One region of the Lysinibacillus sp. RC79 genome, then DNA from elsewhere that is predicted to be linked to it. Evidence: riboswitches for the same ligand, from Rfam matches in the RefSeq annotation. Region 1 holds a riboswitch; the other holds the start of a gene.

Region 1 (4,334 bases):
AATGTACGTCTGACATATTTGTTTTGTCTACCATTTCCAATGAAACAAGCGCTTCCATCATCTGTCACTGCAACAGCAGGGACTTTCAAACCCAAATCTACACCCATTACCCTTGTTCCTGTTTTTTCACTTGTAGGAATGGTGACAGCTATTTGTGCCATCCATTTATTCGCTTTCTTTGTGATACGAAGAGTACCTAATTTGTGTTTCAACAAATCCAAATTACGGTTATCCTTATCGACCAGCAAAGCACGAATAGGCGTTTTAGTTGCCTTGCCATCCATCATGATAGGCATTGAAATGTGCGTTAAATCAAAAGAATAGTTTTGGTTATTCCAAATACACACTGGCTTCTTTAACACAGGAACAACCTTGTATTTATTTTTCTTCACTTTCTTAAACACACTTTTAGCGTCTTTAATCGCTTGGTTTTTAACAGCACTTGGCAGGTCGGTAGAAATATCCTTGCTTGATTTTTTTGTACTTTTCTTATCTGCAACCATTTCAGAAACAAGGGTATTGATTGTATAAACATACGATTGACTCATATTCTTCAAAATAGAAGCCTGTTCTTTTGTTGGAAGCAGTTTGACTTTAACTGTTATTGTTTGCGACATTGTTCTTCACCTCAGTCTCTAATTAATCTAGCTTTTTTACTCTTCTTTACTCTTCTAAAATTGCTTCACTAATTATTGACCATGAACTGAGCTACAGAATTTATTGAATTTTCAGTCTTTGGAAAATTGCGCAAAACCACAATTACTACATTTAACTTGTATAGTATTCCCCCCTTGTTTTTTGTTGTTCCACATAATGCTTGATGATTTCACTCGATACGTTTCCTGCGGTAGATACAAAATAGGAACGTGTCCATTGGCTTGGTAAATGTTGAAGATGAGGAAATTCCTCTCTCAACTTAAATGTATCAGCTTTATTTATAAAAGCAACATACATACAAAAAAGTGCGAAATTTTCGGATACTTGAAGTACAGCAAACCTTTCAGTTTTTAGTAGCACTCCGTATCCGACCTCACTCTCATCTCATACCTGAAGGATTGGGCTTTCCCGTTCGGAAAATCTGTAACGGGATATCAGGGAAGCATATGTACGTTTGAGCAACCCCTGGAATTGCTGAATAAAAACAACTCGCGAGTGCTTTAGAATCACCCTCTCGTTCTACTTCCTTCACGGTTAGACGTGTAACACATTTATTTCTAATAAGAATGATCTGCAGAAAATGTTCATTTTAGTCTCCCTTTTTACATGTAATGCATATGATGCAAATGAGGTTAGTGCTGTTCCCAAAAAGGAGGAATACTATGAATAATGATGATATCGAATTAACTCAGCCGTCTTATTCACAAGAAAAACCAAAAGCAAGTACAGGAAATATTGACACAATCATTTCTAATCTATGTGACAGTCTATTTGCATTTGCTTTGGATTTTGCCTTAAATGCCTTAGAGTATACAAAAGAATTGGATGAGGAATTAGAATATACAGATGAATTCAAGCAACAAGTAGACGATTTAATTTTGGAAATAGAAGAAATTAAAAATATTTTAGAGGAGTAATTTCAAATCAGAAACCCGTTATATGTACTACTTTCGCGCCAAGACATCCTCATTATTAATATAAAAAGTAGAGGTGTCTAAAATGCAAAGCTTTCAAAATATGTGTACGAAATTTGCACAGATTGCCAACGGAAAAGCTTCTGTGGAACATGGCGTATGTTCAGTAAAACTTCATCGAAGCCTTTATGTTAAGATTCAAGGTCGCCCAAGTCGTAGTGCACTTCATGCTGGGATAACATTCGAATCGCTTGATATATATGGAAATGCACTTAACTTAGGTGAAGTTGTAGTACTCCAAGAGGAATTACAGCCATTTGTTAAAGTACTTGCAGAAAATAATTTGATTATAAGTGCTGTTCATAATCATTGGATATTTACGGATCCCGCTATTTTATACGTTCACTTTCAATCAATAGAGCCCCCATTAATCTTTGCCCAAAAATTTGCTCAAGCATTTAGTGTTTTAAAAAAATACTGAAATGGTCACTTTAAAAGAACTGCTTTGAACAGTTCTTTTAACAAGTGACCGGACAGCTCCATCACTTCTAAGTTTCGAGGTTACTTCTCATCTATAGTCCATCTGTAAAGAAGAATTTAGCTCTACTATCTCTGCATAAGTTTCTTTCGCATTTTAGCAAGTGTACGAGCTCCCCTTCTTTTGGATTGAACATTAAATCTTGGACATGCCTACACACATCTAATTAATGAGCAACGAACAAGAGCTAAATATTACCGTTAGCACTATGAATTTCCGCGTTTTTTTTACTCATCGCTATTTACAAACAAGCATGAACATTGATATGATTGCATTTGCTTCACGTGGTTCGTAACCATCCCACGTAAAAAAACTAAGGAGAAATGAAGATGAAAGTTAAATTTTTAGCAACGAGCGGTATTATTGCAGCGCTCTACATTGCTGTTACATTACTAGTCGGATCATTTGGCTTTACAGAGGTGCAGTTCCGTCTATCCGAAATGTTTAACCATTTAGTTGCCTTTAATCCACGCTTTGCCGTTGGGATTATTATTGGCGTATTTATCTCCAATATATTTTCACCACTCGGCATGTACGATTTAGTTTTCGGTGTAGGCCATTCGATGATTACCCTTGGGTTGTTCATTCTTATTTGTAAATTTGTCAAAAATATTTGGGCACGTTTAGTCATCAATACATTTTTATTTACATGCACTATGTTTATCATTGCATTTGAATTGAACTTAGCATTAGAGTTACCATTCTTCTGGACATGGTTAACTGTTGCTGCAGGTGAATTTGTTGTCTTAGCGGTCGGTGCACCGATTATGTATACATTGAATAAACGCTTAAACTTCAAAAATTTAATTTAAACAGACGGGTCTTATTAGATTCGTCTTTTTTTAATTTCTTAGCACAACATACCTTGACACTATTCTGAAAATACTTTAGAATTCATTTCAATAAATGCGAGGAAAAAGAATAGTAGCAAGCGGTAGTACTTAAAGAGAGCTGATGGTTGGTGCAAATCAGTAGTACATACTTGTGAATGGACTTTAGAGCAGCCTCATCAAATGTGAGGACGAATTTACTCCCCGTTACCAGAGTACGAAAGCGCGCAATTTTTGCGAATGAAGGTGGCACCACGGTTACTCGTCCTTTTACAGAAGGATTGTAGTGACTTTTTTTTATGGAAAAATTAGAAAGAGGAGTCGAGAAGAGATGAGTACAGTAGTAGAGAAAAAAGGATATTTTGGTGAATTTGGCGGTAGCTTTGTTCCTGATGAGCTTCAAAATGTATTAAATATTTTAGATGAAAACTTCCAAAAATATAAAGACGATGAAGACTTTAATAAAGAGCTAGATTATTATTTCCATGAATATGTTGGGCGCAAATCTCCACTTTATTTTGCTGAAAATTTAACAAAACAATTAGGTGGCGCAAAAGTTTATTTAAAGCGTGAAGATCTTAACCATACAGGTTCTCATAAAATTAATAACGTTCTAGGTCAGATTTTATTGGCAAAGCGCATGGGTGCTAATCATGTTATCGCCGAAACAGGTGCAGGTCAGCATGGTGTAGCAACAGCAACTGCTTGTGCAATGTTCGGGATGGATTGCACAATTTATATGGGTTTAGAGGATACAAAGCGTCAAGCATTAAACGTCTTCCGTATGGAGCTTCTTGGTGCAAAGGTAGTAGCAGTTGATAAAGGTCAAGGGCGACTAAAGGATGCAGTGGATGCAGCATTTGCTGATTTAGTAGAAAACTATGAGACAACTTTCTATTTACTTGGTTCCGCTGTTGGACCTCACCCATTCCCTTCAATGGTGAAGCATTTCCAATCAGTCATTAGCCGTGAAAGTCGTGAACAAATTTTAGAAAAAGAAGGAAAGCTACCAGCAGCAGTACTTGCTTGTGTCGGCGGCGGTAGTAATGCGATTGGTGCATTTGCAGAATATATTGCAGATGAAAAAGTTCGCCTCATCGGTATTGAACCCGATAAGGCAGCAACATTAAATGAAGGAACACCGGGTGAATTACACGGCTTCAAATGTTTAGTACTGCAAGATGCAGAGGGCAATCCACTACCAACATATTCGATTGCCGCTGGACTAGATTATCCTGGAGCTGGTCCAGAGCATAGTTATTTAAAAACAATTGGTCGTGGAGAATATGTAACGGTGACGAATGAAGAGGTGCTTGAAGCATTCCAAATACTGTCAAAAGTCGAAGGAATTATTCCTGCGCTTGAAAGCTCCCACGCAGTTGCTCATGCACTAAA
Region 2 (4,334 bases), on a different contig from region 1:
GCGTCAACGCTTATTATCCTATCTAATTGCCATTACTCCATCATCTTTAACGCGTGAGCATACAGATATTTGGGGCAATACAGTTGGCACTTTTTATATACCTGAGCAGCACCAAGAGCTAGAAATTCAAACGACCTCTATTGTCAGCATTCAACGTGCACCATTTATTCATCGCATTCAATATTCACCAGAGATGCAGACCATTTTTCACTCGCAACTGTTTTATGAGCATTATTTGCCCTATTTAAAGTCTACGCACTTTACGTATATGACAGAAAATCAGTTAGAGGAAGTTTATCATGCAATTGGTCATGCTGAAAATCCTGTACTATTTTCATTAAATTTAATGCAATATTTATACTCGACTTTTGAATACGTCCCTGGTGCAACCAATGTTACGACAACGGCAAGTGAAGCATTCGTCCAAAAGCGAGGTGTTTGTCAGGATTTCACACATGTCATGCTTGCGGTGCTAAGAGCTAAAGGAATTCCAGCTCGTTATGTTAGCGGTTATTTATACGTCGATGAAAACTCTGCCTTGATCGGTGATATTGCAACCCACGCTTGGGTAGAAGTCATGATACCGGGAATCGGCTGGATTGGTCTAGATCCAACTAATAACGTAGAAGTATTAGAAAATCACATTATTTTATGCATTGGCCGTGATTATTCTGATATAAGCCCTGTTGAAGGTGTTTATTCAGGTGGAAAGCATGATTTATCAGTTAAAGTGAGTGTCAAAGCATTGAATCATTTATAACAAAACGTGCAATGGTTTAAATTAAACCCCTGATTTTTCTACGCTAAGCAGAAGAATCAGGGGTTTTATTAAATATAAAATAATATTCTCATAATATTACTCCTCAGGTAAATTTAAAGACATTTTTGTAATAGCACACTATACACCTCTTTTATTCCCCCAAACAAAGGCATGCAACTGTGGCAGTACTTTAACATCTCTTAATTCCTCATCCTTAATCACTCTATCAATCAGCGCATGATATTTATCTAATAAATGTATAATTAATCGTGAATTGTCAGTCGTTTTGAGATCATCATTACCGACTTGGAGATAAAAAGGAATCATTGGATATCGATGGTGAATTTGTTTAGCATAATCGTAATCCTCTTGATTAAAAACGACTATTTTGAGGGATACATGGTGATTACTGTTTCGATTTTTAAGTTTTTCGAAGATATCGGAGAGCACCGAATAGTCTGTGGTCATTCCAGAACTAGGTGGCTTTGGTGAGATTGTCAGTTCATCAATTTCATACATCCATTTTTGCCACCTACTTCCCTGTGTTTCCACCCCGACCTTTATGTCGTTTTCTTTTAAAATTGCAATGAGCTCTTCCAAATTTTGAATGAGTGCAGGATTGCCGCCTGAAATCGTGACAAATGAAAAGCCACTGCCTCCAAGACGTTTCAACTCAGACCAAATCTCTTCCGCTGTCATTTGGACAATAAGATCCTTTCCGCTGCCATCCCACGTAAACGATGAATCACACCAAGAACAAGAATAATCACAGCCTGCAGTTCTCACAAACATTGTCTTCTGGCCAACTACCATTCCCTCACCCTGAATCGTCGGTCCAAAAATCTCGATAACAGGTACTCTACTCAACTTCCATCCACTCCCGTCTCGCTTCTGCATAGCTTGTCGGAGTTTCATATAGCCTTATAAACTCTACACGCGCACCGTTATATCCTTGTTCATCAAGCAAGGCCTCAGCCAACTTTTCGTAAATCCAAACAACAATGTTCTCTGCCGTCGTATTCATGGGAGGAAGTGTTTCATTTAAATAGCGGTGATCCAAATGAATCTCTATTTTTTGTTTCCATATTCCTTTTATATCGCCAAAATCGATCATCAAACCGCGTTCATCTGTGTATCCACTCAGTCCTAATACTACGCGATACGTATGACCGTGGAGGTTTTTACATTTCCCCTCATAATTATGTAAATGATGAGCAGCATCGAAGGTAAATTCTTTACTTATGAGAACACGCTTTGCATGATAGTTCAATTGATTTCTTTGAATATCTTCATCTATTTTTTGGAGCTTATCGACGATTTTAAAATCTGACATGCCTTAAAACTCCTTCCTGTAACTTAAATACTCATCAAGCCCTTTTTTTCGCAGTTTACATGCTGGGCATTCACCACAGCCATCTGCTATTACACCGTTATAGCAAGTCAGCGTTCTTTCCCGAACAAATTCAAGTGCCCCAAACTGATCAGCAAGCTCCCATGTCTGTGCCTTATTCAGCCACATCAACGGTGTATCAATCACAAAGGAATCATCCATCGATAAATTTAACGTTACATTCAAGGATTTAATAAAAACATCTCGGCAATCCGGATATCCGCTAAAATCCGTTTCACAAACGCCAGTTACAATATGCTTAGCTCCTACTTGGCTCGCTAAAACGCCCGCAAATGAAAGAAAGAGAAGATTTCGGCCAGGCACAAAAGTCGATGGAAGCTCACCATTTTCTCCGTCTTCTACCTTAATGTCTTGTCGTGTCAATGCATTCGGAGCAAGCTGATTCAGGAGTGACATATCAAGAATATGATGCTTGACACCGAGCTCCTCTGCTATCACCTTCGCACATTCAATTTCAAGGCGATGCCTTTGACCGTAATCAAAAGTAACTGCCTCAACCTCTTCAAAACGTTCTTTTGCCCAGAACAAACAGGTTGTACTGTCCTGACCGCCACTAAATACAACAATTGCTTTTTCCTGCTTCATCTATAAAAACTCCCTTATATCGAGAAAACAGCACTCTAAGAAAAAGCGCTACTTTCTTCTTAGTTTTTTAACAAATATTGTGTACCTTGGTTACCCAATAATATTAAATCCTTCAACCTTCTTCATGGCTTCAGCCAAACATAAAAAAACCTCCTTGCAAAATGTTTCCCAACACTTTTCAAGAGAGGCATCACCAATCATTCTATTAAAACATAAGTAAAAACATAAAAAAAAGCCACGTCCGATATGGACATGGCATATTGTCATGTTTCCATAGTTTTTTATAGAGGGTATTAGCTATGAACCTCTCCCGTTCTAGTCCGGGCATTCTTTTCTTCAATATAATACAAAAAATAGTATAAAACGTCAAATAGATTTTTTTATAAAATCTTCCTATAAATGCTTCTCTGGAAAAATCACTGTTATACTGCCCTATATTTTAGCAGTACACTAAACACTTTGCTGAGCTTAGATTCATTTATATTTTTTCGAACAGAATAACCTCAACTATTTGTGATACGGATCACCTTGATTAGACTAAGTGAGGATATATATAGTCACATTACCTCAATAAATCACAATTCCATTATCTAGAACAGATTTATTTTGCACCTGATTTCCTAAAATATATAGCTTTTTCAAATTGGGCAAATCCACTAATGGCTCTACATTTGAAATAGCGTTATTTTCCAAATGAAGCACCTCAATTTGTTGCCAATTTTCCATAAAACTTAACGATTGTAGTGAACTATCTTGTATAGTGAATGAACGCAGAGCTGAAAAGCCACCAAAGTAAGGCATAACCTTATCAACTTCATGCACCCAGTCACCATTACCTATTCGGAAGGATACACTATTCAAAGTTAAATGTTCCAGTATGTTGTTGTTAAATGAATTTTGACTATTAATTTGAAACCTACACTCATTACAATTTAACGTTTTTACATGCTGTAAATTGAATAATTTACTCGTCTCTTCATAAAAAGTTGTTTCATTTAAATTTATTGTTTGCAGATTTGGCAGACGATTTAAAGAACGAATGCCTGTAAAATCGCCAGACTCCATCGCTGTAAGTTGTTCTAGCTGTGGGTATTTCAGTAATTCTGCTCCATTCAAATACGACTGTGCCCCACTTATATCAACAGTCAAATCTTTTAAAGCAGGTGCCTTTAACTTGGATAAGAAAGTACTTTTTAGTTCCGCTTTTTTTAAATGGGGTGCTACAATCGATGCTATTTGGCCACTATAACCAGTTATCGATAAATCGGTCAGTGAGGTCAGGCTGTTCACTATATCAAGCAATTCTAATTTATAAAGAGAAGCTAAACGCAACTTTGTCATTGAAGACTTATTTCTAAGGGGTTCTAAATTCGTAATGTCCATATTTTCAAGATCAATCGATTGCAGGTTGGGCATGTTTTGTATAAAATCAAGCGTTTTTAAATTTCTTACCGATGTAAGCTTCAATTCTTGTAATTGATTCAGTGAATAGAACGAGCTAAAATCTGTCGCTTCACTAATATCTATTGCTAACGACTCTAAATTAGTTAATGAAGACAACCACTTCAAATCATTGGC

Evidence for each region. A riboswitch is a leader RNA that binds a small molecule or an ion and turns the genes downstream of it on or off. The one in region 1 is predicted to bind preQ1.
Region 2: linked by a shared signal. The riboswitch ahead of queC (7-cyano-7-deazaguanine synthase QueC) and the one ahead of ABH968_RS24455 (QueT transporter family protein) in region 1 are both predicted to bind preQ1.

What each region holds. Positions count from the first base shown of each region.
Region 1 is NZ_JBGCCD010000039.1:32,423-36,756, forward strand. It holds gene ABH968_RS24435 (RNA-guided endonuclease TnpB family protein) at 1-617, opposite strand, end outside; gene ABH968_RS24440 (transposase) at 769-954, opposite strand; gene ABH968_RS24445 (hypothetical protein) at 1,320-1,574, shown strand; gene ABH968_RS24450 (DUF1259 domain-containing protein) at 1,657-2,052, shown strand; PreQ1 riboswitch class I at 2,388-2,432, shown strand; gene ABH968_RS24455 (QueT transporter family protein) at 2,439-2,921, shown strand; T-box leader at 3,012-3,212, shown strand; gene trpB (tryptophan synthase subunit beta) at 3,271-4,334, shown strand, end outside.
Region 2 is NZ_JBGCCD010000009.1:663-4,996, reverse strand. It holds gene ABH968_RS10750 (transglutaminase family protein) at 1-760, shown strand, start outside; gene queE (7-carboxy-7-deazaguanine synthase QueE) at 899-1,627, opposite strand; gene queD (6-carboxytetrahydropterin synthase QueD) at 1,620-2,093, opposite strand; gene queC (7-cyano-7-deazaguanine synthase QueC) at 2,097-2,756, opposite strand; PreQ1 riboswitch class I at 3,024-3,070, opposite strand; gene ABH968_RS10730 (leucine-rich repeat domain-containing protein) at 3,324-4,334, opposite strand, start outside.